2 linked regions of the Thermosynechococcus vestitus BP-1 genome follow. The protein of the gene in region 1 binds, or shares a complex with, the protein of each later gene. Links are inferred from orthologs where the notes say so. Each region holds a gene or a part of one and is shown on either strand. Other genes may lie near its edges.

What was found.
Region 2: the proteins of secY (region 1) and secA are in contact, whole or in part, in a crystal structure (PDB 3DIN), measured with the Thermotoga maritima proteins. The link is inferred for Thermosynechococcus vestitus BP-1 from one-to-one orthologs. Residues at the interface, in WP_004081795.1 of Thermotoga maritima: Glu108, Gly109, Glu110, Glu111, Ala236, Glu237, Arg238, Arg239, Ile240, Thr241, Ile242, Gln243, Tyr244, Ala245, Arg246, Arg247, Val248, Thr249, Gly250, Arg251, Arg252, Val253, Tyr254, Gly256, Ala257, Ser258, Thr259, Tyr260, Leu261, Pro262; in WP_004082002.1 of Thermotoga maritima: Glu261, Ala262, Arg263, Lys300, Ala301, Arg302, Thr303, Ile304, Ile305, Leu323, Tyr324, Asp325, Pro326, Val329, Ser330, Tyr333, Ile336, Lys340, Phe345, Val349, Glu363, Phe364, Tyr374, Ser375, Gly376, Gly377, Glu393, Ile395, Thr482, Ser483.

The regions. Positions count from the first base shown.
Region 1 is NC_004113.1:72,885-84,053, reverse strand. Bases 1-2,820 are described here. They hold secY (preprotein translocase subunit SecY), read right to left. Parts: upstream 2,156-2,820; coding sequence 845-2,155; downstream 1-844. Other genes in these bases: rpsE (30S ribosomal protein S5), read right to left, coding at 2,646-2,820; rplO (50S ribosomal protein L15), read right to left, coding at 2,168-2,632; TLL_RS00495 (adenylate kinase), read right to left, coding at 258-845; infA (translation initiation factor IF-1), read right to left, coding at 41-265. Also shown: more of rpsE, read right to left, coding at 2,821-3,170; rplR (50S ribosomal protein L18), read right to left, coding at 3,182-3,544; rplF (50S ribosomal protein L6), read right to left, coding at 3,545-4,108; rpsH (30S ribosomal protein S8), read right to left, coding at 4,127-4,528; rplE (50S ribosomal protein L5), read right to left, coding at 4,558-5,103; rplX (50S ribosomal protein L24), read right to left, coding at 5,161-5,514; rplN (50S ribosomal protein L14), read right to left, coding at 5,514-5,882; rpsQ (30S ribosomal protein S17), read right to left, coding at 5,895-6,143; rpmC (50S ribosomal protein L29), read right to left, coding at 6,143-6,355; rplP (50S ribosomal protein L16), read right to left, coding at 6,358-6,789; rpsC (30S ribosomal protein S3), read right to left, coding at 6,804-7,520; rplV (50S ribosomal protein L22), read right to left, coding at 7,533-7,901; rpsS (30S ribosomal protein S19), read right to left, coding at 7,932-8,210; rplB (50S ribosomal protein L2), read right to left, coding at 8,233-9,099; TLL_RS00410 (50S ribosomal protein L23), read right to left, coding at 9,111-9,413; rplD (50S ribosomal protein L4), read right to left, coding at 9,406-10,038; and 2 more genes. UniProt on the Escherichia coli protein: The central subunit of the protein translocation channel SecYEG. Consists of two halves formed by TMs 1-5 and 6-10.
Region 2 is NC_004113.1:1,932,001-1,943,661, forward strand. What follows is about bases 3,432-6,743. They hold secA (preprotein translocase subunit SecA), read right to left. Parts: upstream 6,422-6,743; coding sequence 3,632-6,421; downstream 3,432-3,631. Other genes in these bases: TLL_RS09385 (phosphodiester glycosidase family protein), read right to left, coding at 3,432-3,531; TLL_RS09395 (Mo-dependent nitrogenase C-terminal domain-containing protein), read right to left, coding at 6,528-6,743. Also shown: TLL_RS09375 (cobyrinate a,c-diamide synthase), read left to right, coding at 1-591; TLL_RS09380 (M23 family metallopeptidase), read left to right, coding at 653-1,807; more of TLL_RS09385, read right to left, coding at 1,804-3,431; more of TLL_RS09395, read right to left, coding at 6,744-6,839; TLL_RS09400 (radical SAM protein), read left to right, coding at 7,102-8,109; TLL_RS09405 (glycosyltransferase), read left to right, coding at 8,030-9,394; TLL_RS09410 (PstS family phosphate ABC transporter substrate-binding protein), read left to right, coding at 9,472-10,524; TLL_RS09415 (hypothetical protein), read left to right, coding at 10,537-11,661. UniProt on the Escherichia coli protein: Required for protein export, interacts with the SecYEG preprotein conducting channel.

The sequences.
Region 1 (11,169 bases):
CAAATTTTATATCTTAGCAGAGTGGTCAGTAAAGATCAAACTACTTTTTGCGCAGGCGATAGGTAATCCGCCCCTTGGTCAAGTCATAGGGGGTCAATTCTACCTTGACGCGATCGCCCGGCAAAATCTTGATGTAGTTGCGGCGAATCTTACCAGAAATATGAGCAAGGACATTGAAGCCATTGTCCAGATCCACGCGAAACATGGCGTTGGGCAATGACTCGGTCACTGTCCCTTCAATTTCAATGGCATCCTGTTTAGACACGGTTCACCTCCCCAATACGTGCTTGAATGGCAGCAGTTACCTCTTCGATCGTACGCGTTCCATCAATGGGCACAAACTTGGGATGACTCATGTACTGTTGAATCATCGGTAGGGTTTCCCGCTCATAGACCTGTAGCCGCTTAAGGATAGTTTCCGGTGTATCATCGGAGCGCTGCTGACCGTTGACAGCTTGCTTGGCGCGATTTAGAGCGCGTTCTTGGAGAATCGCAGCGGGCACATCTAAAAAAAGCAAGTAATCATAGTCTTGGTGAATGCTTTTGAGCATCTCCTCAAAGACCGCTGCTTGTGCCCCATTGCGGGGAAACCCGTCCAAAAGCCAACCCGCAGCCGTATCTGGCTGTTGCAAGCGATTGGCCACCATATCCACAATCACCTGATCGGGTACCAGTTCACCGCGATCCATGTAGCTTTGAGCCTGTTGACCGAGGAGGGTGCCGGCAGCTCGCTCTGCTCGCAGAATATCCCCTGTAGAAATATGGGGAATGCCCAAGAGCGTGGTGAGAATTGCCGCCTGTGTCCCTTTGCCCGAACCGGGGCCACCAAACAAAATTAAGCGCATTACTGCTTCACCATCCCCTCATAACGTTGAGAAATCACATAGGTTTGAATTTGTTTTGAGGTGTCAATGGCCACCCCCACCAAGATCAACAGGGAGGTCGCCCCCAGGCCTTGGAATGTTGTCACTTTGGTTGCACTCTCGACTGCTGTGGGAATAATGGCCACCAGACCCAAAAAGATCGCCCCTAGGAATGTCAAGCGGTTGAGAACCCGTTCTAGGTAATCAGACGTGGCTTTCCCCGGTCGGATCCCCGGAATACTGGCGCCCATTTTTTTCAGGTTTTGGGACATATCCACGGGGTTGACCACCAAGGAGGAGTAAAAGTAGCTAAAGAAGAGAATCAACAGCAAATAAAAAATTACGTATAGCCAGGGTGTTGGCCCTGCCGGAGAAACATAACTTGCGAATCGAGCCACGAGTTCGCTACGGGTAAACTGGGCCAATGTGGAAGGCAGAATCAGGACCGCCGAGGCAAAAATAATCGGCATCACACCGCCTTGGTTTAAGCGCAGGGGCAGGTAACTGGTTTGCTCGCGGTAGAGCTTACGCCCCACTTGGCGACGTGCAGAAACAATAGGGATGCGGCGGGTCCCCTCTTGAACGAAGACAATGCCGACAATCATGGCTAAAAAGACAGCCACAAGGATAGCAATGCCGCCAATGTTGCCACCACTTTCTGCGAGGGCGATGGTTTGGCCCACCGAGGCAGGTAAGTAGGCAACAATGCTCAAAAAGATCAAGAGGGAGGCACCATTACCCACCCCTCGCTCAGTAATCAATTCCGAAATCCACATCACCACCATTGAGCCAGCGGTAAGGCCAAGGACAATCTCGGCTACAAACCATGGCCCCGGGTGTAAAGCGGCACCGGGAATTGAACTGACAAAAATGGCAATGCCAAAGCTTTGCAGAACTGCCCAGCCCACCGCAACGTAGCGGGTAATTTGGGAAATTTTGCGGCGGCCGGCTTCCCCTTCGTCCTTTTGGAGTCGCTCCAAGGAAGGGAGAGCAGCAGTCAGCAACTGCATGATGATGGAGGCGTTAATATAGGGCAGGATACCAAGGGCAAAAATGCCAAGGGCAGAGAGACCACCCCCTGCAAAGATGTCGAGGAAGCGAATCACGGCATTATCTTGGACGTTCTGGGCAAAAACAGCGCGATCGATTCCCGGAATGGGTAGATAGATACCAAGCCGCACCAGAATTAGTAACCCAATGGTGATCAAAAGCCGCCCCCGCAGACCGGCTGCTTGAGCCATCTGCATAAACGTTTCCTGGGCAGTGGGTGCCTTGCCGCGATTCACAATCATACTGGGGTTCCTCTATTCACTGTCGGCAGCAACGGAGGTCTCCACACACACCCCACCAGCGGCTTCAATTTTGCTGCGGGCACTGCCACTAAAGGCAGCAGCATGAACCTCCAACTTAACATTGAGCTCACCATCCCCCAACACCTTGAGGGGATACTTGGCAGTGGTGAGAATGCCAGCCTCAAGGAGGGATTGAACCGTCACTACACTATTGGCCGGTAGGGTATTGAGACGACCCACGTTGATCGTAGTGTAAACCTTCCGCTTGACGAGGGGAAAGTGCTTGAGTTTGGGGAGACGACGGTAAAGGGGGTTTTGACCGCCTTCAAAGCCAGGACGAGTGGGGCGACCGGAACGAGATTTTTGCCCCCGCATACCAAAGCCGCCGCTGGCCCCTTGACCTGCGGCAATACCCCGACCAATCCGCCGTTTGCGCCGTCGCGATCCCGCTTGGGGGTGCAGATCTTGAAACCGCATGGACAACTCCTAACTATTTGCTATAGAGGTTTTCAATGGGGATTTCCCGCTCTTCGGCAACTTCTTGGAAGGTGCGCAAGGCCGCAAGGGCTTCGAGGGCGGCACGGGCATTGTTGAGGGGGTTGCTGGATCCCAGTTGTTTGGCGAGTACGTTGCGTACCCCGGCTAGTTCGAGAACAGTGCGCACAGAGCCACCCGCAATTACGCCGGTTCCGGGTGCAGCGGGGCGAATCATGACACGGGCAGCGCCGCCTTCGCCAAAGGTGGGGTGGGGAATAGAGTTGGATTTAGTGATCGGAACATCAATCAGATGCTTTTTGCCATCAGCGACGCCTTTGCGCACTGCACCAATAACATCGGCGGCTTTACCGACACCCACACCCACTTGACCACGCTCGTTGCCAACGACAACAATGGCACGGAAGCTGAGCTTCTTACCACCTTTAACCACTTTGGAGACGCGGCGGATCTGAACTACTCGCTCTTGCCAGTCCGTTTCTTTTTCAACTTTGCGGGGGTTTTTACGACGATTTGCCATCGGGTCATCCTCTAAAAGTCTAATCCACCTTCACGGGCGGCATCCGCCAAGGCCTTGACACGCCCATGGTAAATATTGCCACCGCGATCAAAGACAACACGCTCAATGCCAGCGGCTTTGGCCCGCTCTGCAATCAGTCGCCCCACCGCAATGGAGGCGGCACAGGTGCTGCCCTTCCCTAGCTTTTGCCGCAGTTCTGGCTCAAGACTGGAAGCAGCGACAAGAGTATGATGCCGGGTGTCATCAATCACTTGGGCATAGATGTGTTGATGGGAGCGAAAGACAGCGAGTCGGGGGCGATCGCTGGTCCCTTTGACTTTGCGGCGAATGCGCTGGTGCCGACTTTGGCGAGCCGCAGTACGAGTTTGCTTCATCTATTTCTTCCCTGTCTTACCAACTTTACGACGCACAAATTCACCCATATAGCGAATGCCCTTGCCCTTGTAGGGCTCAGGGGGACGCACGGCGCGAATACGGGCAGAGGTGTTGCCGACCAGTTCTTTGTCAATGCCGCTAACGAGGACAATTGTCCCCTGCTGCACTTTTTTACCTTGGTTGTCTTCAATTTCTAGGGTAATGCCCTCAGGGGGCACGATCTCAACGGGGTGACTATAGCCCATACTGAGGACAAGGGTTTTACCTTGGAGCTGGGCACGGTAACCCACCCCTTGAATCTCGAGCTTTTTTGTAAATCCTTGGGAGACACCTTCTACCATGTTGGCCAGTAGCGTGCGGCAGAGGCCGTGGCGTTCTTTGGCAGGTCGAGAGTCATCGCGGCGTTTGACGACAATTGCTTCGCCCTCTTGGACAACATTCACTTCAGGGGGAAAAACGCGACTGAGTTGACCCTTAGGGCCCTTGACCGTGACCTGCTGCCCGTCTAGGGTGAGGGTGACATTCTTTGGCAGGGGGATGGGACGCTTGCCAATACGAGACATGTGGGACTTCCTCCGAGCTTACCAAACGTAACAGAGTACTTCGCCGCCAATGCCCTGCTTCCGTGCCTCGCGATCGGTCATGATGCCGTTAGAGGTGGAGATGATGGCAATGCCGATGCCACCGAGCACCCGGGGCAACTCACGGGAGTTGGCATAGACGCGCAGACCGGGCTTGCTTACCCGCTTGAGCGCAGTAATAATCGGCTGGCGCTGCTTGCCGCGATATTTTAGGGAAACCACAAGATGCCGTTTGACACCGTCCCCTTGCTCTTCAAAATCGCGAATAAACCCTTCCGCTTTCAGCACCTGCGCAATACTGCGGGTCATGCGCGTGGCCGGAATTGTCGTGGTTTGATGACGCGCAAGGTTTGCGTTGCGGATGCGAGTTAGCATATCGCCAATCGTGTCATTTACTGCCATAGTTGCTCCTTAAAAATCTGCCTCCGGCGTTAGTTCTCACGGAACGGCATGCCCATTGCTTTGAGCAGGGCACGTCCTTCTTCATCAGTATTGGCAGTGGTGATGATTGAGACATCCATGCCGCGAATTTGATCAATATCGTCGTAGTTGACTTCGGGGAAAATCAGTTGCTCACGCAAACCTAGGGTGTAGTTGCCCCGGCCATCAAAGCTTTTGGGGTTGACACCGCGAAAGTCACGAATACGTGGCAGTGCCAAGTTAATCAAGCGGTCCAAAAAGGCATACATGCGCTCGGAACGCAGGGTCACGGCAACCCCCACAGGCATACCTTTGCGAATTTTGAAGCCAGCGATCGCCTTCTTGGCACGGGTAACCACCGGCTTTTGGCCTGTAATTGTGGCAATTTCCGCCAGTGTGGCTTCAAGGGCTTTGGCATTTTGTGCCGCTTCACCCAGACCCCGGTTAACAGTCACTTTGACAATCTTTGGCACTTGGTGAATATTTTTGTACTGGAATTGCTGCATGAGCTGCGGCACAACGGTTTTGTTGTAGTGGTCTTTGAGGCGTTGGGACATGGGGCTTCTCCTAGGGGCGTTCTCTGGGCTGGGTCAGAGAGGGCAAACAAGTGAGACCTAATCAATGATTTCACCAGTTTTCTTAAGCATCCGTACCTTACGACCATCTTCGGTGTAGGTATAGCAGATGCGGCTGGCCACGTTTTGCTTGGTAGAGTAGAGCATCACCTTGCAACTGTGAATCGGGGCTTCTTTGGTGATAATTTGCCCTGATTCTCCCTCTTGGCGAGGCTTGAGGTGTTTCGTTTTCAGGTTGACCCCTTTAACAATCACCTGACTAGTTTTGGGGAAGACGGCGAGGACTTCACCCACTTTGGCTTTGTCACTGCCGGCGATGACTTGAACCGTATCCCCTTTTTTGACGTGCATACGATAGCGCACAGGCTTTTTGTTTGCTTTCTTGGCCGCCATTAGAGTACCTCCGGTGCCAATGAAACAATTTTTGTGAAGTTTTTATCCCGCAGTTCGCGAGCTACAGGGCCAAAGACACGGGTACCGCGAGGGTTGCCATCTTGGTTGATCAAGACAGCGGCGTTGTCATCAAAGCGGATGCTCATGCCACTTTCGCGGCGAATGCTTTTGCGGGTGCGCACAATGACAGCGCGAACTACATCGGATTTCTTCACTGCCATATTGGGGGTGGCATCTTTGACGGTGGCAATGATCACATCGCCCACACTACCGTAGCGACGGTTACTGCCCCCGAGCACACGAATGCAAAGGAGTTTTTTGGCGCCGCTATTATCAGCAACATTGAGATAGGTTTCCTGTTGAATCATGGCTGGTTCTCCTTAGGCAGTGCGAGGACTGAGAATCTCGGCAATGACCCAACGCTTGGTGCGACTGAGGGGGCGGGTTTCCCGAATACGCACGCGATCGCCCACTTTGGCTTCGTTGTTTTCATCGTGGGCTTTGTAGCGGCGGGTTTTGACGACAATTTTGCCGTATTTGGGATGGGGGGCGCGGTTTTCGACAGCAACGACAACGGTTTTTTGCATTTTGTCGCTGACAACAACGCCAACACGTTCTTTAACTGCCATTAGCCTTGGCCTCCACTGCGGCGACGTTCATTCTCAAGGGTTAAAAGCTGTGCCAACTCGTGGCGCAGATGTTTAAATTGATGGGGCTTGACCTCTTGACGGGTGGCTTTTTTGAAGCGCAGATCAAAGAGTTCTTTTTTAATAGCGGCAATGCGATCGCTCACCTCTTGATCACTTAGTTGGCGCAGGTCTTTCATTTTCGTCAGTGCCATTCTTAACCCTCCTGTTGTTGCTCTTCTTGATTGCGCACCAGAAAACGGGTCTTGATCGGCATTTTGTAGGCAGCAAGGCGCATGGCTTCGCGAGCAACCTCCTCTGTCACACCGGCAATTTCATACATAATGCGACCGGGTTTGACCACCGCCACCCAGTACTCCGGCGATCCTTTCCCTGACCCCATCCGTGTTTCTGCAGGCCGCATCGTCACGGGCTTGTCGGGGAAAATGCGAATCCAGATTTTGCCACCGCGGCGGATATAGCGGGTCATGGCGCGGCGGCCGGCCTCAATTTGCCGTGCAGTGATCCAAGCAGGTTCAAGGGCCTGAAGGGCATAGTCGCCAAAGTGGATGGAGTTACCGCGACTGGCAACCCCCGTCATGCGACCCCGCTGCTGTTTGCGAAATTTTGTACGCTTTGGACTGAGCATCGCTAGCTTCCCTGTTAGTTAGAGCGATTTTCAAATTGGGGTAGACGGCGCTGCGGACTACGGCGAGTGGCTTCCCGTGGAACTGCTTCCGTTTGTCCCGGCAGAACTTCACCCTTAAAGATCCACACTTTCACGCCCAAAATGCCGTAGATCGTGCGGGCTGTGCGGTAGGCATAGTCAATGTCTGCCCTGAGGGTATGCAGCGGAACTCGCCCTTCCCGTGTCCACTCGGTGCGGGCAATTTCTGCCCCATTCAGGCGACCCGCCACTTGGACTTTGATCCCCTCAATACCTGCTCGCTGCGCCCGCTGAATAGCTTGGCGCACAGCCCTTCGAAAGGCTACCCGTCGCTCCAGTTGCTGGGTGATGTATTCCGCCAAGAGGCTGGCCTCAGCATCCACTCGGTTGACTTCCACCACGTTCACCTTGATCGTGCGGTTAGCAGGAAGCATCTGCCGCAGTTGCTTGCGCAGTTCCTCAATCCCTTGGCCGCCTTTGCCAACGACGACACCAGGACGGGCAGTGCGAATTTGCAACTCCACTTGATCGGCTTTGCGCTCAATGCGCACCTCAGCAATGCCAGCATTGGCCAATTGCTGATTAATAAACGTGCGGATGCGGTGATCCTCCTGCAAGAGCTCAGGATAGCGATCGCTATCGGCGTACCAGCGGGAGCGATGGTCTTGTGTAATGCCGAGGCGAAAGCCAATTGGGTGAATCTTCTGTCCCACGGTGGTATCCTTTTACGATTCGTCAGCAGTGTTTTGGGGGGCCACAGCAATCGTGATGTGGCAGGTGGGTTTGCGAATTTGGTAAGCGCGGCCTTGGGCACGGGGACGGAACCGCTTCAGGCAAGGCCCTTGATCAGCATAGGCCTGGCTAATCACTAAGGTAGCGGGATCCAAGCCCAAGTTATGGGTAGCATTGGCTGCCGCCGATCGCAGAACCTTGGTAATCGGCTCACAGGCACGATAGGGCATAAAGCGCAGCATAATGAGGGCATCGCGGTAGGTGCGACCCCGCAGTTGATCTAATACCCGCCGCACCTTGTGGGGTGACATGCGGACATACTTGGCGCAGGCACGGGCAGTAGGAGAAGAGGTAGAAACCATAGACGGTTATCCCAGACGCGAACAGGAGAATCAATGGCGGGCTTTTTTGTCGCCCTTAACATGACTGCGGAAGTTGCGGGTGGGGGCAAATTCCCCCAGTTTGTGACCCACCATTTGCTCAGTAATGTACACGGGCACGTGCTGTTTGCCATTGTGAACAGCGATCGTGTGGCCAATCATTTCTGGCACAATTGTTGAGGCACGCGACCACGTTTTGATCACTTCCTTGGCATTGCGCTCATTGAGGGCTTCAATCTTACGTAAGAGATGATCCGCCACAAAGGGGCCTTTTTTTAATGAACGTCCCATAACCTAACTTCTCCGCAAAAACCTAAGACTGACGACCACCGCGACCCCGCTTGGAAGACTTCTTGCGACGACGCACAATGAGGGCATCACTGAGTTTCTTCTTCTTGCGAGTTTTGTAGCCAAGGGTGGGTTTACCCCAAGGGGTAACAGGCCCAGGACGACCAATAGGAGCACGGCCTTCACCACCACCGTGGGGGTGATCCACAGGGTTCATCACCGAACCACGCACCTTCGGACGACGCCCTTTCCAGCGATTGCGACCGGCTTTGCCCAAACTGATGTTGTTGGCTTCCACGTTCCCCACTTGGCCAATGGTGGCATAGCACTCCTTACGGAAGAGCCGCACTTCCCCTGAAGGAAGCTTGAGGGTGACCATATCGCCTTCCTTGGCCACCACCTGTGCCATGGCGCCGGCAGCTCGCACCATTTGCGCACCGCGACCGGGGGTAATTTCCACATTGTGAACGCTGGTACCCAGGGGAATTTTGCCCAGGGGAAGGGCGTTACCCACTTCAATAGGGGCATCGGGACTAGCAATAATCTCCGTGCCGGGGGTCAAATCCCGAGGATGGAGGATGTAACGTTTTTCACCATCACGGTAGTGGAGCAGGGCAATGCGGGCATTGCGGTTGGGGTCGTACTCCACGGTTGCCACTTTGGCAGGGATATTGAGCTTGCTGCTGCGACGAAAATCAACAATGCGGTAGCGACGCTTGTGGCCACCACCCCGCCGCCGACTGGTAATCACACCGCGATTGTTACGGCCTTTGTCGCGCTTGAAGCCACGGGTCAGCGACTTTTCAGGTTTGTCGGTGGTAATTTCAGCAAAGTCAGAAACGGTTTTTTGGCGAACGCCAGGGGTGTAGGGTCGGTAAACGCGAATGCCCATGATCTACTCCGTTAAACTTCGGGGAAGAGAACGATCTTGCTGTCGGGGGCAAGGGTGACGATCGCCCGCTTATAGCGAGGACGACGACCAACAAACCGACCCACGCGGCGCTCTTTGGGAGGCAGATGATAGGTATTAACTGCCGTGACTTTGACGTTAAAGAGTTCCTCAATAGCGGCCTTGATTTGCGGCTTGGTGGCGCGCCGATCCACATCGAAGGTGTATTGATTGTTTTCCAGTAAAACTGTGGCCTTCTCTGTGATGATGGGGCGCTTGATGAGATCCGCAAGGGCGCGGGGTTGGACTTTAGTCACCGTACACCTCCTGAATTTTGGCGATCGCGCCAGTGGTGGCAACAATGCGATCGGCATAGAGCAAATCAAAAACATTCAGTTGATCGGCACGCAGCAGTTTCAGGGTGGGGACATTTCGCGCTGAGAGGGCCACCGTTTCGGTAATATCTGCGGCCAGTAGCAGTACCTTTTGCTCTGGCTCAATGCCCCATCGTTGTAAAGCCGTTACCAATTCCTTGGTTTTAGGACGGGGCAAGTGATCGGCAAAGTCCTGAACCACAATCAGGTCTTCAACGCGACTCATCAACGCTGTGCGCAGGGCGAGCCGCCGCTCCTTACGGTTCATTTTTTGGCTATAGTCGCGGGGCTTCGGACCAAAGATCACGCCGCCACCGCGCCAGAGGGGAGAGCGAATTGAGCCGGCGCGGGCACGTCCTGTTCCCTTTTGCCGCCAAGGTTTGCGACCGCCACCGCGCACTTCAGCACGGGTTTTGGTGGAAACAGTTCCCTGACGGGCATTGGCCAACTGCCGCACCAGGGCACGATGAACAATATGACTAGCAGTTTCAGGTTTTGCTGTCGCCAGATCAAGGGTAGCTTCACCGCTGTCGGCACCCTGCCAGTCTTTAACCACGCATGCAACCATAACTACTCTCCAGCCCCTATTTGCGACCGACAACCTTGGCGGGGGTAATGCTCACCAGTGCCCCCGGCTTACCCGGCAATGCCCCTTTGATCAGGATTAAGTTGCGCTCAGGATCAACGCGCATTACCTGCAACTTGCGAATGGTAACCGCCGTGTTGCCCATGCGACCCGCCATCCGCTTGCCGGGGAAGACCCGACCTGGGGTTGTCCCCGCTCCAGTGGAGCCAGGCAGACGATGGTTTTTTGAGCCGTGGGCCATCGGACCACGCTTGAAGTTGTGGCGTTTTTGATAACCAGCAAAACCGCGGCCAATGCTCGTGCCGCGGACATCCACAAGCTGCCCTGGACTAAAAATATCAACGGTGATGGCCTGACCCAATTGATAGGCAGAGACATCTTCGAGGCGAAATTCCCGCAGATGACGCATAGGCGGTGTTTGTGACTTGTTGAGGTGGCCGCGCTCAGGGCGACTCAGGTTTTTCTCTCGCACCTCGCCATAGGCCACTTGAATTGCCGTGTAGCCGTCGGTTTGGGGGGTTTTAATTTGGGTGATCGGACACGGCCCCGCTTGTACCACCGTAATGGGGACAGATCGGCCCGCCTCGTCAAAGATTTGGGTCATGCCCAACTTTGTCCCTAAAATACCAACTGTCACGATCGCGTTCCTTAAAAATACGAATCACAACGATGCAGCCGCAGGGAGCCCTAAAGCTCCATTTCGGCAGATTCCTACAGTTAGGAATAGTGGATTGACCCAGCAGTTATACGGTCAAGACGATGACGCCCAGGGGGCATCTCTCATTGATCAAGGACAGGCGCAGGTAAAGATGGCAAGGCTATGATTGCAAGTTGCGAACACGCTGCCACCCCTGGATCAGTGGGACCAAGGACTTAAGGGGGTTGAGGCGATCGCTCCCACTCAGTATCCGTTTTTGGTCACAAGTTTTAATCATAGATCAGCGATTGTGGGTTTGTCTAGGGATTTGGTAACATTTTTTACGCCTTCTTGTGGATCCACAGCGTGTTTGAATTTGTCTGCCAGCAGGAATGTGCCCATACCCAAGCCCGGGCCGGCCTGTTTCACACCCCCCATGGCACAGTGGCAACGCCGCGTTTTATGCCAGTGGGCAC
Region 2 (11,661 bases), 1.9 Mb from region 1 along the record:
GCCCAAGATGCAGCCTTCCACTTTTACTATGCTGACACCCTTGATTTGCTTCGCGCTTTGGGGGCAACGTTAATCCCAGTCTCACCCCTACGGGATACCCACTTGCCTACGGATCTGCAGGGCTTGATCTTGGGGGGTGGCTTTCCGGAGGTCTTTGCCCCAGAGCTAGCAGCGAATCACTCGTTCCTTGGCTCACTGCGGCAGGCCATTCAAGGGGGCTTAGCCCTCTATGCGGAGTGTGGTGGCCTGATGTACCTCAGCCAAGGCATCGAAACCTTCGAGGGACACTACTACCCCTTGGTGGGATACTGGCCAACGGTTGCCCACATGGGTAAAAAACTCACCCTCGGCTATCGCCAAGCGACAGCTTTACAAACAACGGTGTGTGTGCAGGCAGGAGAGACGGTTCAAGGCCATGAATTTCACTATTCCTGTTTGAGCGTGCCGCCCGCAAGGCCTCTGTGGCAATTGGCGGGTGAACCGGAGGGCTGGGGCAACTCCCGAATCCACGCCAGTTATCTGCATCTCCATTGGGGCGGCCATCCCCAGTGGGCAATTCGCTTTCTCCAGCAGGCAGCAAGGGCTGGATAATGCGACTCACGGCAACGTAATTTTTGAAGGTATTTTTTGAAGGGGTTGTTGGGGAAGGTCAATGCCAAAGCAATACCGCTACGGGCTCTACCTTTGCCTTGGGCTGCTAGTGATGCTATGGGTAACTCTGGCGGCTTGGGCGACGGCCCCCTCCCAGAACCTGGCGTATTGGCAGCGGGTGATCCAACAACACCAGCAGCAGCAGCAGGCAGTCGGTCAGCAACGTCAACAACTAGAACGCCTTGAGGCAGCGGCGAGCGATCGCCTGCAGCGTTTGGAAACGAATGTGGATACAACCAGCCAACAGTTGGCGGCGGCCCGCGATCGCCTACAGGCGGCAGAAAACTTGCTCAAGGAGCTCAAGGAGCAACAACAGCTTCTGAGTCGCCGCTACAGGGCCAGTGTTGCCGTGATTAGCGATCGCCTGCGGCGGCTACAACGCTATCGTGAGATTCCCCAGTGGGCCATGCTCTTTGAAGCAGAGACCCTCAATGACTGGCTGGAGCGGCAGGGGCGTCTGCGTCAGGTGTATGCCCGCGATCGCCAGCACTTGGCTGCCTTGGTTCGCGATCGCCAGCAACTTCAGCAGCAGGAGCGGCAAATTCAAGTACAACAGCGATTTATTCAAGCCCTGCGCCAGCAACTCCAACAGCAGCACGACATCTACGAACGGGAAGCCCACAGTCAACGCCAACTCATTGCCCGTCTGCGGAGCGATCGCCAGGCCCTTGCCTCCATTGAAGCCCAACTGGCCCGTGACAGCGTTGCCATTCAGCAACTCCTTAGCCAACGCCTCGGCTATGTCCCCAGGGGTGCTCCACCCTTGCCCCGCAGTGGCCGTCTGGCTTACCCGATTCAAGCACCGCTAACCAGTCCCTTTGGTTGGCGGATTCATCCCATCTTGGGGAGGCAGCGGTTCCATGCGGGTGTAGATTTTGGTGCTGATTTTGGCACCCCCATCTTTGCTGCTGAAGCGGGCACCGTGATCTTTGCCGGTTGGTCAGGGGGCTACGGGCAAACCGTGATCCTAGATCATGGCGGCGGGATGACAACGCTCTATGCCCATGCCCAGCGGCTCCTCGTACGGGAAGGCCAATTTGTGCAACAGGGGCAGCCCATTGCTGAGGTTGGCTCTACGGGACTGTCAACAGGCCCGCACCTCCACTTTGAAGTGCGCTTGAACGGCGAACCGAGCAATCCTTTGGCCTATCTCTAGGGGGTTGGCTGCCAAAAGACCCCAAGGGCATTGTTGACCCGCGTCGTTGTCACCCCATGGCGATCCACCAACACACCCCCTAGATAAAGGGCCGTTGAGCTGCCTCCATCCAGATTCACTGCATTGATCAAGCCCAACCGATGGACAATTTGTGCCCATTCTGCCAGGGTGGGCCCCATGCCACCTATACGGTTGTGGGTGGTGACCCAGACAATGCTGCCATCACTGCGATTCCCCATGGCACTGCGGGGGGCCGCCTGGGCATCCAAGCCGGCCCCAAATTGCTCCAGTGCCGCATTCAAGACCACCCGCCCCTGCTCCACCAGTAAGGGACCGGCACCAACAATATTGGGAATGCGATTAAAGGCAGCAGGCACAGCAGTCGTTTCCAGTTGCACCGCCGCCCCCGGTGGGAAGTTGGCCAAGGCGGAATTAAAGTTACGCGCCACCAGTAGGAAGCCCTCTGAGGGAATGGGAACCGTTTGATCCTTGTTGATGGGTTGCTGCCCCACCACCTGTTCATTGCGCACCGTAATCACGACTTCACTGCCCGTCTTCCCTTGGTAGCTCCCGCCCCAACTGGGGGTATAGAGGGCAAGACCTGCTTGGACATAACCAGAATTGAACGTGACAATGGGCACTGTGCCGGTCGGCGTCCTCACCCGCTGCTGCAAACTGAGGCGACCCACAACAATCTGGCCGCGATCGTCCCAGCCAATGGCACCGCGATTGAGAATCGGGCCGGAGAGCCAGTTACCCTCCCTGCGAATTGCCCCTAAGGGAGCTTGGCGATCGCGATTAAAGAACCCGCCATTAATTGCTGCGGCTGCCTGCCAGCGTTGCGCCAATTCCGGCACCGTTGCTAGGCCCACCAAGGTTGTGGGGCTTATTTCCAGGGGACGCAGACGCAGCCCCGGCTGTTGGGGATTGATGATGAGTAGATCCACAGGGAACTGACGAGTGCCTAGGATGACCGTTTGCTGTTGCCAGCGCAGTCCCGGTGCCCATTGAATTGTGCGGGGAGGTGGCGCATCACTGCGAAAATCAATCACCAGACGCGGTGGGTTGAGCAGCATTGAGGCCACTGGGCGAACTGTGCCGGGAATTTGGGTCTCCAATACTGTGCGATCCGGGGTAGCCGTAATTTTGACCTTGGGGAGCGGGGCCAATTGTCCTGTGGCTTCAATTGTGAGACTGAGATCCCGAGGCGTCAAAGCGGTGCGGCTAAAGGTGAGGCGATTGATCTGCCAAGGGGTGGGGCGGTCCAATTCAAAGACCCAGCGATCGCCCCACGGTTGCCGTCCCTGCCGCCAACTGAGAATCCGGGCTGGGGGTGTGCTGATCTGGAGCGTATTGCCCTGGGGTTGCACCCGCCACTGATGTTGCTCAATCCAGGGCGTAATGTCTAGGTAACGATACATGCCATTGGCGCTAAAGCGCACGGCCAAAGGACTAAATTGGCGCTGAAACCATGCCACTGGCTGCTGAAAGGGATCTGTGGTATCGCCAAGGAGAACACCAAAGCGCTGGGCCAGGCCCCCGTCACTAATGCCGGTGCGCAGTTGATTTTGGGCATCGCGCCACTGCTGCCAAGCCACTGGATAGTCGCGGCCATTGACGTTCAGGCGATCGCCCTGAATCTCTTGGGCAAGGACAATGTTGGCGCTGGCGATCGCGACCGTCAGTCCATTCCCAAAAACTAAATAAGCTGAGCGTGCAAGCACCCTTGAACCAATCCATCCATACTGAGACTACGCCAGTATAGTTGACGCCGACGCCCTAAAGAGGGCTCCAATGGGCAGATGGGTTTCTGGGGAAATCGGATTACCCCTGCTCTGAGGATGAGGAGACCTGCTCTGGGGGCGGTGCCACTTGGGGCTGGAATTGGAACAGGGAGTACACGACATTGCGGCGAATCATCACCATCATGTCCAGGAACAGTTCATAGCCCTCCCGTTTATACTCCACCAAGGGATCCTCTTGACCATAGCCCCGTAGGCCGACGGACTCCCGCAGGGCATCCATCTGTTGCAGGTGCTCCCGCCACAGCAGGTCAATTTGCTGCAGAATAAAGAACCGTTCTGCCTGCCGCATCAAGCCCGGTTGAATGGCCTCAATTTGCGCTTCCTTTTGCTCGTAGGCAGTGCGCACTTGCTCATGCAAAAAGGCCTGCATCTCCGGTACGCTGAGGTGCGCCAGATGCTCAGGGCGCAGGTCCGCAAGTAAATACACAAATTCCTGCACCTTGGCGACTAAACCCTCCAAATCCCATTCCTCCGGCGGTAGATCGGGATTGACATAGGCGGCAATAATGTCATCCATGGTTTTTTCGGCGTACTCTAGCACCCGATCCTTGAGGTCTTCCCCTTCGAGCACTCGCCGCCGCTCAGCATAGATGGCGCGCCGCTGGTTATTCATCACCTCGTCGTATTCAAAGACTTGCTTGCGGATGTCGTAGTAGTAGGTTTCCACCTTGCGCTGGGCATTTTCCAGACTGCGAGTCAACAGCGGCGACTCAATTGGCATATCTTCATCAATGCGCATGGCGTTCATGATACTGGCAATGCGATCGCCCCCAAAAATTCGCAGCAGGTTATCCTCCAAGCTTAGGAAAAAGCGCGTTGATCCGGGGTCGCCTTGACGTCCGGCCCGTCCCCGCAACTGATTATCAATCCGCCGCGATTCATGGCGTTCTGTGCCAATGACGTGTAGGCCACCGAGGGCCACCACCTCTTCGTGTTCTTTCTTGGTAACCACCTCATATTCTTCGCGGATACGGTTAAAGGCATCCCGCAGGGCTTGAATCACAGGGTCTTCGGTCGGTGCTTTCTCCGAGGCAATCGCCAGCATGTCCTCTGCCTGCAACTCCGGCAGACTGCGCTCACCATAGGTCTTGACGGCTACATCCACCGCATGGCGCAGCAGCTTTTCTGCCTCCTTGCTCATTTCGCAGGGGAAAAGTCCCGGTGAGGCCTTCCAATTTTTCTGTGCCCCTTGACTGAAGCCTTGACCACCGCCGCGATCCATTTTTAGTCCCAACAGCATCATCGGGTCATCACTGGGGGGCATCACAATCCGGGGCATAAAATACTCCCGTACCTTGAGGCGAGCCATGTAGTCGGCATTCCCCCCCAGAATAATGTCTGTTCCTCGGCCTGCCATGTTGGTTGAGATCGTCACTGCCCCCTTGCGTCCGGCTTGGGCAATGATCTCCGCCTCTCGCTCCACATTTTCGGGCTTGGCATTCAGAAGGTTATGGGGAATTTCCAACTCCCGCAGCAGTTGGGACAATAGCTCTGACTTTTCCACACTGGTGGTTCCCACTAGCACTGGCCGACCCGTAGCGTGCACCTCAGCACATTCAGAGGCCACTGCCAGCCATTTGGCCCGCTCGGTTTTATAGACCACATCGGGAAAGTCCCGCCGCTGACTGGGGCGATTGGTGGGCACCACGGTCACTTCTAGCTTGTAAATTTTCTCGAATTCCGCCTCTTCGGTCTTGGCTGTACCCGTCATCCCCGCCAACTTGGGATAAAGCAGAAAGAGATTTTGGTAGGTAATTGTGGCCAGGGTTTGGGACTCATTTTGAATTTCCAGGCCTTCTTTGGCTTCGATCGCCTGATGCAAGCCATCACTCCAGCGGCGACCCACCATGACCCGTCCAGTGAACTCATCCACAATGACCACTTCACCATTGCGGACAATGTAGTTCACATCCCGCTGGAAGAGTTCCTTGGCCTTGATGGCATTAAAGATGTAGTGCGCCCAGGGATCTTGGGGGTCATAGAGATCGCTTACCCCCAGCAACTTCTCCGCCTCAATAAACCCTTCATCGGTCATCAGCACATTGCGCGCTTTTTCATCCACCTCATAGTGCTCGTCCTTTTTCAGGAGGCGGGCAATCTCAGCTGCCTTGAGGTACTTCTCGGTGGGACGCTCCACTTGACCCGAAATAATTAAGGGGGTGCGGGCTTCGTCAATGAGTACCGAATCCACCTCGTCAATGATGCAGTAGTTGAAGGGACGCTGCACCACCTCCACCATGGAGGTAGCCATATTGTCCCGCAGGTAGTCAAAGCCGATTTCGCTGTTGGTGGCATAGGTAATATCGCAGGCATAGCTTTTCTGTCGCTCTTGGGGTGCCATTTGCTGCTGAATGAGTCCGACCGTCAGACCCAAAAAGCGATGCACCTGCCCCATCCATTCCGCATCCCGCCGGGCCAGATAGTCGTTGACCGTAACAATGTGTACCCCCTTACCTGTGAGGGCGTTCAAGTAGGCTGGGAGCGTGGCCACGAGGGTTTTGCCTTCGCCGGTTTTCATTTCAGCAATTTGGCCATCGTGGAGAATCATGCCACCGATGAGCTGGACATCAAAGTGGCGCATCCCCAGTACCCGTCGTGAGGCCTCGCGCACCACTGCAAAGGCTTCTGGCAGCAAATCATCCAGGGTTTCGCCATTGTCCAATCGCTGCCGAAATTCAGCGGTCTTAGCCTGTAGCTCACTATCGCTGAGGGCCTGAACCTGTTCCTCCAGCAGGTTAATTTCGACCACAAGGGGCTGATACTTTTTAACCTTGCGCTGATTGGGATCGCCAAAGAGGGCTTTCAGCATGCGACGGGCACCATGGATACAAAGCTATATACTCTAATCCTATAGCAACTGCCTGTTCCTCGCTGCCAAGACGTCGCCTAGACACGACGCAACCTAGACAGGTAGTCTAGACGTATTGACTGATGTCCTCTTGGCAGACATCACTGAGGTAGGTCAGGGCGCGCAACCGCAGCATCACCACCTCCTCATAAAAGGGATTGAGTTTACACAGGGGGGGAATGGTAATGACTGGCCGACCAAAGAGGGAGAAGGTGCGGGCAAAGGGACATTGGGCAGGAATCCAGCGACAAATGCGGTGGGCGATCGCTGGCGTCGTAATTGGATAAGTCATTAGCCATTGACGGATTTTGGTGATTAAAGAGGTCGGGGTGCGTTGGCTAAGGAGTTGATTCATGGGGCTATCCTCACAATTGCGCATACCCTCACGGTAAAAGATAACTTAGGTAAATAGCAATATGTCTTTAATATAAAAAATATTTATAAATAATAAGCATTGCTAAACTGGCAGCAGGTGCAGGTGAGGTCTCGCCGTCCTTGCGCTCAGCGGAGTGCTAAACTGTTCATCAACGCCAACTCGGATAAAGTTTTGTCTAGAAAGTTTTCAATTGCTTGCATAAACTCATTTGCTGTTGTTGCCTCTTTAGCTTGGCCTTGATTGAATTCCCTAAGGAAGATACTCAATGAGTCCACTGGTTGCTAACTACTACCTGACCTACCGCTGTAACGCCCGCTGCCATTTCTGCGACATTTGGGCGCTGGAACCAGGCAAGGAAGCCGACTTTAGTACCATCCAAACCAACCTACGGGATTTGAAGCGCTTAGGCGTGAAATACGTGGACTTTACGGGGGGCGAACCGCTGCTGCGGGCCGATGCGCCAGCAATTTACCGCGAAGCCAAGCGTCTCGGTTTCATCACCAGCATGACAACCAATACCATTCTCTATCCCCGTCGTGCCAAGGAAATTCAGGGGGTGGTGGATTTCTTGAATTTTTCCCTTGATGGGCCGGATGCTGCCACCCATGATCAGTCGCGGGGCGTGAAAATTTTTGACACGCTGGTGGAATCGGTCAAGATTGCCCTTGAGTTGGGTGAATATCCCGTGCTGAACCACACCGTGACAGCCCAGAACTATGAACGAATTGGGGAAGTGGCTGAATTTGCCCAAAGTTTAGGGGTACGGGTTTGGCTCAACCCTGCCTTTACTGCCCACGAACACTACAACGACAAAAAGAACCCCACTCCCGAAATTGCCAACAGCATTGAACAAACGGCGAAGAAGTATAACAATGTTGGTTACAATAAGGCAGCATTAGCCCTCATTCGCGCAGGGGGAAACAGGACTCACAATCCCCGTTGTAAGGCGGTGGATGCCGTGATTGCCATTTCCCCCAATGATGAGTTGCTGCTACCGTGCTACCACTTTGCGCAGAAGGGAGTCCCCATCAATGGTCGCCTGTACGAACTGTACAGGTCCTCCCAGGTGGTAGAGGAGTATCGCCGCTCCCAAGGCCGACTCCCCGTCTGCGAAGGCTGCACAGTGTGGTGTTATCTCATTCCCAGCTTCTTTAAGGGACTGGATAAGTACTGGTTTCTCAATCAGGTGACCTATGCCGGAGAATTCCTGGCCCGAAAACAGTTTCTACAACGAAGCCGATCCCCTCGACGAACTCCTGTCGGAGTGGGTTGATGACCCAGAGAGTCCTCCATTACAACCGCGTTCTGAGGGTCGCCGTCGCAAGGCTTTCCTAGCGTTGTCTCTGATTTGGGGCACCACGATCGCCATTCATCTGATTGTCGGTGGTATCTGGCTTATCTATGTCCTAACCCTCTTGATGAGTTTACAAACCCTGCGCTACTGGCGCGCCCAACCCCAAAGTCTGCCAGGGTCAGAGACAGCAGAAAGTGTGCCGCCGATGGTGTCCTTGGTAGTGGCTGCCAAAAATGAAGAGGCGGTGATTGGTCGCCTGGTAAAAAACCTCTGCCGCTTGGATTATCCCCACTACGAAGTGTGGATCATTGATGACAACAGTAGCGATCGCACCCCCGATATTTTGAGGGAACTACAAAAGCAGTATCCTCACCTGAATGTGCTGCGGCGACTGCCGGGGGCCGGGGGTGGTAAATCCGGTGCTCTCAATCAAGTGCTACCCCTGACACGGGGAGAAATTATTGGCGTCTTTGATGCCGATGCGACGGTCCCCCCAGATCTCCTGCAGGCGGTGGTCAACCGTTTTCAGGTGGCCAGTGTCGGCGCTGTCCAAGTGCGCAAGGCGATCAGTAATGCCGACATCAATTGGCTGACCCAAGGCCAAGCGGTCGAGATGATCCTCGATGCCTACTATCAACAGCAGCGAGTTGCCTGGGGCGGCATGGGAGAACTGCGGGGCAATGGCCAATTTGTGCGGCGGCAAGCCCTAGAGCGCTGTGGGGGCTGGAATGAAGAAACCATTACCGACGATCTGGATCTCAGTCTGAAGCTGCATCTCCACGGCTGGCAGATTGACGTGCTGATGAATCCAGCGGTACAGGAAGAGGGTGTGACTACACTGCTGGCACTGTGGCACCAACGCAATCGCTGGAGCGAGGGGGGCTACCAAAGCTATCTCGACTACTGGCAGCCCTTGCTGCGCAATCGCCTTGGCTGGCAAAAAAGCTGGGATGTGTTTTGCTGGTTTTTGATCAAATATGCGATTCCTACGGCCACCATTCCCGATCTGCTGATGGCCGTGCTGCGCCACCGCCCGCCGGTGCTGGTGCCCTTGACAACGCTGAGCCTGACGATTTCGATGGTGGGGATGCTACGGGGCATTCCTCAGGCTCAATCCGTGGGAGTGGGGCAACTGTTTTGGCAGAGCCTATGGGGAACCCTATACATGTTCCATTGGTTGCCAGTGGTGAGTACGACCACCTTGCGTATGGCCCTACGGGCAAAACGTCTGCGCTGGGTGAAAACGGTGCACCATGGCACCTAGGGAAAAATCTGCTGCCTAAGGATCTCAGGAGCAACCACTTTAAGCTAGTCTAGGGGCAGATTTTTACGGGTTCTGCCATGTCTCGGAATAGTAACCTGCTTCCCTTGCTCCTCTCCCTTATCTTCACCTGTGGCCTGCTGGGGGTGGGGGCAGTGCTTGTCCTGCGGCTCCTAGGCCATCAAAATCCCCTAGAACAAGTCACTGGCGGGTTGTCCACTTCACCGGCAGAAAAAACACCAGAGAGGTCGGGCGCCAATTTCAGTGATGTCAGGAATGTGCCCAGCGGGACATTTCAGTACGGAGGCAGTACGACGTGGGCGCCAATTCGCCGCGATGTCGATCCTTTAATTCAAGTGGTTTGGCCAAATTTTCGTCTGCGCTACACGGATCCACCAACCGGTACACCGGGGTCGGGCAGTGGTATTCGCATGCTACTGAACAATCAAATTGCCTTTGCCCAATCCTCACGCCCTTTGAATGAACAGGAGCGGCAGCAGGCGCAGAGTCAGGGTATCAAACTCGTTGAATTGCCAGTGGCGATCGATGGGCTCGCGATCGCCGTCAATCCAACCCTCCAGATCCCCGGCTTAACAGTCCAGCAGGTGGTTGATATTTACACCGGTAAACTTAGGAACTGGAGTCAAGTGGGGGGGCCCAATCTGGCCATTACCCCCTTTTCACGACGCTTGGAAGATGGGGGTACCGTGGAATTTTTTGTCCAAGAGGTCTTAGGGGGGCAGCAATTTGGCACTAATGTCGTGATGGTACGAGATACGACGGATGGGCTGCGGCGCTTGGGGGCGACTGCGGGCGGAATTTACTACGCATCGACACCGGAAATTGTTGGTCAGTGCAGTGTGCGACCGTTGCCCTTGGGGCGTCAGCCGAATCAGTACGTTCCTCCTTACCAAGAACCCTACGTTGATTCTTCCCAGTGTCCCCAGCGCCGCAACACCCTGAACTATCGAGCCTTTCAGGACGGCAGCTATCCCATTACCCGTCGCTTATTTGTCATTGCTAAGGATGACAATAGCCCAGATGCCCAAGCGGGTCGTGCCTATGCGGCTCTGCTGTTGACCGACCAAGGACAGGCAATCATTGAAAAAGCGGGGTATGTCCGCCTGCGTTAGGGGAGTGCTCTCTTGAATAAGCCCTTCAATCGCACCTATGAGCGGATGATGGTAGCGATCGCCAGCCTCAACCTGGCGTTGGTGCTCTTTGATCTCACCTATATTCCGCTGCGGGACTTTTGGCTGTTGGGAAAAGTCGGCATCCCCCTAATTCAGCGGGTGATTTATCTACCCCAACCGTTGCCGATTACCCGCCTCTATGACCCCATTAAAGGGATTCAACCCCACCGAGTAACGCAGCAGTACATCACCACCGTCAACCAACTACGGCACACCATTACCACTGAAGGCGTGGATGCCCCAGCAACACAAGCGCTTTTGACGCAGTTGCGGCAGCAGAGTAAAACCATGGTGGACACCAACCCCTTTGCTCTGGCCAATAAGAGCGGCACCCTTGAGCAGATTAAGAATCGCATGCGGCAGCGGGTCTTTGGCAGTCGGGATGCCTCCTCCAAAGAGGCCTTTGAGCGCTTTTGGAGTCCGGAGTACATCAATGAACGGGACTGGCGGAGCAACCTGAATTGGTTTGAGAAGCACATTATTCCCCTAATCGCGACCAACTATTGGCGCGCCTATGGCGAGGATGGGAATTTTCTAAATCGGTTTGGCGTTCTGGATCTTCCTTTTAATCTCCTCTTCTTTGTTGAGTTCTTGGGTCGCACGTTTTGGCTGAGTCGGCAGTATGGCGGTTGTGGCTGGCGAGATGCCATGCTGTGGCGCTGGTACGATGGGCTGCTCTTTTTTCCCTTTTGGTGGTTGGCACCGACGTGGGCATGGCTGCGGGTGATTCCCGTCATGATTCGCCTCGATCAAGCGGGTCTCATCTGCCTGGATACCCTGGAGCGGCAGCTATCTCAAGGCTTGGTGGGGGCGATCGCCACCGACATTTCAGAGGTGGTTGTCCTGCAAGTGCTGACGCAGCTGCAAAAGGCCATTCGCCGCGGTCAGTTTAGCCACTGGCTTCCCCGTGCCTCTAGCTTACAGGTCAATAGCGTCAATAGCAGGGTGAATGACATTGATGAATTGGGGGAACTGGCCGCCTTGGTGGTTCAAGTGATCCTCTACCGTGTTGTGCCTCAACTGCGGCCAGAAGTGGAAGCATTAGTGGCCTACAGTGTGGATCAAGTCCTACGGCAA